DNA from 2 places in the Thalassospira sp. CH_XMU1420-2 genome. Region 1 is predicted to be linked to the other one. Evidence: riboswitches for the same ligand, from Rfam matches in the RefSeq annotation. Region 1 holds a riboswitch; the other holds the start of a gene.
The links. Region 1 has a riboswitch for glycine ahead of gcvT (glycine cleavage system aminomethyltransferase GcvT). Riboswitches for the same ligand answer to the same signal wherever they lie in the genome.
Positions count from the first base shown of each region.

Region 1 (3,417 bases):
TGACGGTTGGTCGTGGCATAGCAGATGTCTTCCTTTTTCGGGACCGAAATCGCCGGGAAGCGGCGCTGAAGGATCTCGATGATCTTGGCCGTGTCATCAAGTGACAGGGTCGTCTGGGTCACGAAAGCAAGGTTTTCGGGATTTTCGACTTCAAGATTTTCTGCATCTTCTTCGGTTTCGATCAAGGTCATGCTGCCGACCGGAAGCTGGCCCATCGTGCCGATGACTTCAGGGTGGCCGGCATGGCCGATCAAAAGAATATGTTTGCCATCTGCAAAATGACGTTCCGCACCGCGATGGACCTTTGATACCAGCGGGCAGGTCGCATCAAGATATTCAAGCTTGCGGGTTTCGGCGGCTTCGGGGACGGATTTCGGGACCCCGTGGGCCGAAAAGATGACCGGCACACCATCGGGAACCGCGTCCAGTTCATCAACAAAAACAGCGCCCATATCACGAAGGCGATCGACGACAAATTTGTTGTGGACGATTTCGTGACGGACATAAACCGGCGCACCATATTTTTCGAGCGCCTTTTCCACGATCTCAATCGCACGATCTACCCCGGCGCAGAAGCCGCGCGGGTTGGCAAGAACGATCCGAAGACTGGCTTTGTCAGGCATGATACGGGTCCGGTTTCCAAATTGTGCCGGGACAAGCCCGCTGCACTTATTCAAACGTTCTCGTTACATAACCTGCCTGACCTTGTGGCGCAATGACTGAGCACCGATCACCTCGGGAACAATTGCACCCGATTTTGTGTTTTCATTTCGTGGCAATCGTCGAAGCGGGTTGTGCGGCTTACGGCGAAAGAATAGACTGCGCCACGACAGTGCAGATCATGCATATGTCAGAAAACAGATGGTTTGATAGAGGCTTGGATGACGATCGGTAACGGACTGCGGCGCGTTTGTGCATTGGGGATGGTCTCGGTTGGAGGATTGCTTGCAGCATGCAGCAGTAACCCGTTTGAAGAGCAGCCTGTTCCGACCTGCCCGGCAGCCTATCTGCCAAAGGATACGGCAAAGCTTGTTCAGTTCGCTGGCAGTGGCAAGGATCTGACCGATGTGATCGTCGAGGCAGAGTTCACCGGATATCTTGGTGACTGTGGCTATGACCTTGATGACAAGACGCTTGATGTCATCATCAGCCCGATCATTACGGCCGAATTGGGCCCGGCGGCACAGGGGCGTTCGGCATCGTTCAAATATTTCGTCGCCCTTCGCGATCCCGATGGAAAGTTTGTTCAGAAGTCGGTGTTTGATGTGACAATGCCGTTTGCGGACAATCTTAATATGGCGCGTTACCGTGACGAGCAGGTCACCCTGTCTGTTCCGCTTGATGATGTCTGGGCCGGTCCCGACTACGAGATTTATCTCGGATTCCAGCTAAGTGCCGATCAGCTCGACTATAATCGTCGTTTCGGTACGAACTGACCGCGGCGGGTTGAAAACCTGCCCGGGTGATTGCCCGAATTTTGGGGCTGGTCGACCGGGAACGAAATACGTATAAGGACGCATACCCAAGTGATCCCCGTGGGAGAGTGCCACGGTCCATAACGGATTGCGCGGACGCCGAAGGAGCAACCACCCCGGAAACTCTCAGGCAAACGGACCGCGGGGAGATGGGACTCTGGAAAGCAGGCGGCATCAATTTGAATTGCCGGTGACCGCCTCGCCGAAGATGTAAGCAGACCGTCGCGACAAGTCGGCTGTGATTCTTTCAGGCTCCAAGACAGAGGGGGAATGTGGTTGGCCATTGGTCGGCTATGTTTCGCAACGACTGTCCGGGAGACCTTGATGGCCGATCATCAGCCAGAACTGCTTAAAACCGCCCTTTATGACCTCCATGTGGAACTTGGCGCCAAAATGGTGCCATTCGCCGGATATGACATGCCGGTTCAATACCCGTTGGGTGTTAAGGGCGAACATCTTCATACGCGTGCCAAGGCCGGACTTTTTGATGTGTCCCACATGGGGCAGGTTCGTCTGACCGGTGAAAACCGTGTCGCGGAACTTGAAAAACTGGTGCCTGGCGATATCGCGATCCTGAAACCGGGGCGCACCCGTTATTCGACCTTCACCCAGGACGATGGCACGATCCTTGACGATCTGATGATCACCAATGCCGGTGACAGCCTGTTTCTGGTGATCAATGCGGCGTGCAAGGATGACGATATTGTTCACATGCGTGCCAACCTTGGTGACGGCGTTTCCCTTGAAGAAATTGATGACCGTGCGCTGATGGCGCTTCAGGGGCCAGAGGCAGCCAATGTTCTGGCGCGCTTTGCCCCGGCTGTTGCCGATCTGAAATTCATGAGCTTTGCCGAGATTGATATTGCCGGCATTGCCTGCTTTGTCACGCGTTCGGGGTATACCGGCGAAGACGGGTATGAAATTTCCGTGCCCAATGATCGCGCCGAAGAACTTGCGCGCAAATTGCTGGCCGAGGAAGAAGTCGAGGCAATCGGTCTTGGTGCCCGTGATTCCCTGCGTCTGGAAGCAGGGCTTTGCCTTTATGGCAATGACATTGACACCACCACGACCCCGGTCGAGGCCGATCTGAACTGGATCATCAACAAGCGCCGCCGCGAAGAAGGCGGTTTCAAAGGCGCGGATGTCATTCTTGATCAGCTGGCAAACGGGGCGGATCGCAAACGTGTCGGCATCAAGCCCGAAGGCAAGGCGCCTGCACGCGAACATACCCAGATTTTGAACAGCGACGGCGAAGAGATCGGCGAAATCACATCAGGTGGTTTTGGCCCGTCCGTCGATGGCCCGATTGCAATGGGCTATGTCGCAATTGAATTTTCCGAACCGGGCACCAAGGTCGATCTTATGGTGCGCGGCAAGGCCCGTCCGGCAGAGGTGGTTGAACTCCCGTTCGCACCGCATCGCTATTTCCGCGGCTGATTGCTGCAAATCTTGAGAATGTGCGGCGTGTGCCGCCTCGCAGACAACCGATCAACAGGGACAAAGATCATGGCTAAGAAATTCTCGCAGGAACATGAATGGATCGAGCTCGAAGACGGTATCGCAACCGTCGGCATCACCGATTACGCGCAGCAGTCGCTGGGCGATATCGTGTATGTCGAGCTTCCTGAAATCGGCAAGAAACTGACCAAGGACGGTGATGCCGCCGTTGTTGAATCGGTCAAGGCCGCAAGCGATGTTTATGCCCCGCTTGATGGTGAAGTTGTTGAAATCAACGAAGAACTTGATGCCAACCCGGCACTGGTGAACGAAGCACCGGAAACCGATGGCTGGTTCTTTAAAATGTCGCTGACTGATGAGTCCCAGCTTGATGAGCTGATGGATGAAGCAGCCTATAAAGACTTCGTCGAAGGTCTGTAAGTATGCGTTATCTTCCCCTGACACGTGCTGATCGCGCCGCGATGCTTGAAACCATCGGGGCGTC
Region 1 covers NZ_JAYMEG010000001.1:637,302-640,718, forward strand. The annotation lists gene ispH (4-hydroxy-3-methylbut-2-enyl diphosphate reductase) at 1-623, opposite strand, end outside; gene WA429_RS02820 (hypothetical protein) at 882-1,436, shown strand; glycine riboswitch at 1,527-1,627, shown strand; glycine riboswitch at 1,631-1,740, shown strand; gene gcvT (glycine cleavage system aminomethyltransferase GcvT) at 1,800-2,912, shown strand; gene gcvH (glycine cleavage system protein GcvH) at 2,982-3,353, shown strand; gene gcvPA (aminomethyl-transferring glycine dehydrogenase subunit GcvPA) at 3,356-3,417, shown strand, end outside.

Region 2 (3,417 bases), on a different contig from region 1:
CGACCATGACCTCGCAATTGCCGTGATCGGCGGTGACAAAGGCAACGCCGCCAACCGACTTGATGGCATCAATCACCTTGCCAAGGCAGGTATCAACAGCCTCGGCTGCTTTCATCGCAGCCGACAGAATGCCGCTATGCCCGACCATGTCGGGGTTGGCGAAGTTCAGGATGATCGCGTCATATTTTTCCGATTTGATGGCAGCGACCAGTTTTTCGGTGACTTCGGGTGCGGACATTTCCGGCTGAAGGTCATAGGTCGCGACTTTGGGCGATGCGACCAGAATGCGGTCTTCGCCTTCGAAGACCTGTTCTTCGCCGCCGTTAAAGAAGAACGACACATGCGGATATTTTTCGGTTTCGGCAATACGAAGCTGCTTCAGCCCGGCCTTGGAAACCACTTCGCCAAAGATGTTGGGAAGGGTTTGCGGCGGATAGATCGCATCCATGTATTTGGCGTGTTCGGACGAATATTCGACCATACCGGCCTGAACGGCAAATTTCGGCGCGGTGCCGCGATCAAACCCGTCAAACTCCGGCACACACAGGGCAGCAAGGATTTCACGCGCACGGTCGGCACGGAAATTGGTCATCAGGATGCCGTCGCCATCCTTGATCCCGTCAAAATCGCCAATCACAGTTGGCAGGACAAACTCGTCGGTGGTGTCATTTGCATAGGCATTGGCAATTGCGGCCTCCGCACTTTCGGCAGTGCGACCATCGGCATAGTTTTTGCCCTGAACCATGGTGAAATAGGCCTGGCTGACGCGTTCCCAACGGTTGTCACGGTCCATGGCGTAATAACGCCCGGTCACGGTGACAATCTCGACATTGGCATCGCCGATCAGGGCGCGGAATTTCTCAAGGAATTTGGCAGCACTTTTCGGGGCGGTATCACGACCATCAAGATAGGCGTGAATTTTGACCGGCACACCGGCGCCCGCAATGATTTTGGCGAGGGCGGCCATATGGGCCTGATGGGAATGCACGCCACCTTCGGACAGAAGACCGGCAATGTGGCAGACACCCTTGCTATCGCGCAGCGTTGCGATGATTTTCTTGACCGTATCGGTATCGGCGATGCTTCCGGTTTTGACGGCCTCGTCAATTTTGGGCAGCTCCTGCATGACGACACGACCGGCACCCAGGTTCATGTGACCGACTTCCGAATTGCCCATCTGACCTTCGGGCAGGCCGACATCCAGACCACAAGCCTTGAGGAAACCGGTCGGATAATTGGCATAAAGCGCATCCCAGACAGGCGTATTGGCCAAGGCAACAGCGTTGTCCTTGGTTTCTTCGCGATACCCCCAGCCATCCAGAATACACAGCACCACAGGGCGCGGGCGCTTTACGGAATTCGATACAGTCACGTTCATAAACCCCACTGATAGAGATAAAGGCTGAATTACCCGTAAATATGGTGACTTACCGGGTAATTCGCCATCAATCCTGTTGCGCGGGCAGGGTGGGTCAACCGTTACTCACAACAGGCAAATGCGTAATTTCGGCAATTTAGCACGAATGTGGCCGTGAAACAGTACCCCGACCTGGAATTTTTTGCAGGTGCAAAGCTGCTTTTTGACAGGGGTATCAGACACAGATAATCTGCCCCCAACGGTGATCCTCAGAGGCGGCAGAAATGGCGTCTCGCACCACGACGGGAGAGCCCGGTTACCCGCATAACCGGCGCCGAAGGAGCAATAGCCCCATAAAACTCTCAGGCAGATGGACCGTCGCGGATAGAGGCTCTGGAGAGAGAATTCGGCACGCATACAGATCAAACATGTATGACAACCGGCTTCCACCGAAGGATGAAAACCTGTGGGTTGATGTTGTTTTCGACCCATGGGCGCACAATCTCAGGTCAAGGGACAGAGGGGGCAAGACACCGGTTCGTAAACGGCGCGATTTTCGCGCGTTCAAGAGCCGTGAAGGAGGCCCTTATGACCACCAATCCCGCCACCGGTCCCCGTTCGGGATCGCAGGACGGTTCTGTGCAAGACGTAAACCTTTCTGTTGTTGATCTTTATACCATCGGGATCGGACCATCGAGTTCGCATACCGTCGGACCAATGCGCGCCGGATACCGGTTTTGTCTTGAGCTTGATGCCCGCAATCTTTTGACCAAGGCGGGCAGTGTTGTGGTCGATCTTTACGGATCGCTTGCCCTGACCGGCAAGGGGCACGCCACAGATACGGCCGTGATCATGGGGCTTTCGGGGCATCGGCCGCGCAGTGTGGACCCCGATGATGTCGCACCAACCGTGCAGGCCATCGACAGCAGTGCGCAATTGCAGCTTTATGGCAAGCATCCGGTTGATTTCAATCGTGAAACCAATCTGGTGTTTCACTTTACCGAAACCTTGCCACAGCATCCCAATGGCATGCGGATCACCGCATTTGACCGCGATGGCGTGAAAATACATGAACAGGAATATTTCTCAGTCGGTGGCGGGTTCATCGTGTCTGGCGATGATCGCGGGGCGGAATATTCCGGCGACAATATCACGCTGCCCCATCCGTTTTCATCGGCCGATGAATTGATGGCCATTTGCAAACGCGAAGGTGCATCGATTGCCGAAATCATGATGGCCAATGAACAAAGCTGGCGCAGCCCGGACGAAACATACGAATTTGTCGATCGTGTTCATCGGGCAATGATGGATTGCATTGATCGCGGGTGCAAAACCGATGGCATTTTGCCCGGCGGGCTGAATGTCAAACGCCGGGCATCAAAGCTTTATCATGAATTGACCGAAAAACCCGAAGCAGGCCTTCGCGACCCGCTGACCGTGATTGACTGGGTCAATCTTTATGCCCTTGCCGTGAACGAGGAAAATGCCGCTGGCGGACGTGTCGTGACCGCACCGACCAATGGTGCAGCTGGCGTCATTCCGGCCGTGCTTCGGTATTACGAACGGTTCGGATCGAATGTCAGTCAGACCAAAATTCGCGAATTTCTTCTGACCGCGGCGGCGATTGGGTCGATCTATAAAAAACGCGCATCCATCTCGGCAGCCGAAGTCGGTTGCCAGGGCGAGGTCGGTGTTGCCTGTTCAATGGCCGCAGGCGCGCTTTGTGCGGTTCTGGGCGGCACGCCCGAACAGGTTGAAAATGCCGCCGAAATCGGGATGGAGCACAATCTTGGCCTGACATGCGATCCGATTGGCGGTCTGGTGCAGGTGCCATGCATCGAACGCAACACCATGGGCGCGGTCAAGGCAATCAATGCCGCGCGATTGGCAATGCGCGGCGACGGGCAGCATACCGTGTCGCTCGATCGTGTGATCGAAACCATGCGCCAGACGGGACTCGACATGCAAAGCAAGTACAAGGAAACCAGTCAGGGTGGCCTTGCCGTCAATGTCAACGTGGTTGAATGTTGATGTTACAACATTGATGAAACGCGTTTTAA
Region 2 covers NZ_JAYMEG010000002.1:878,934-882,350, reverse strand. The annotation lists gene gpmI (2,3-bisphosphoglycerate-independent phosphoglycerate mutase) at 1-1,378, opposite strand, end outside; glycine riboswitch at 1,651-1,745, shown strand; gene WA429_RS08725 (L-serine ammonia-lyase) at 1,946-3,388, shown strand.
Region 2: it holds a riboswitch for glycine, as region 1 does, so the genes downstream of both, WA429_RS08725 (L-serine ammonia-lyase) here and gcvT (glycine cleavage system aminomethyltransferase GcvT) in region 1, are expected to answer to the same signal.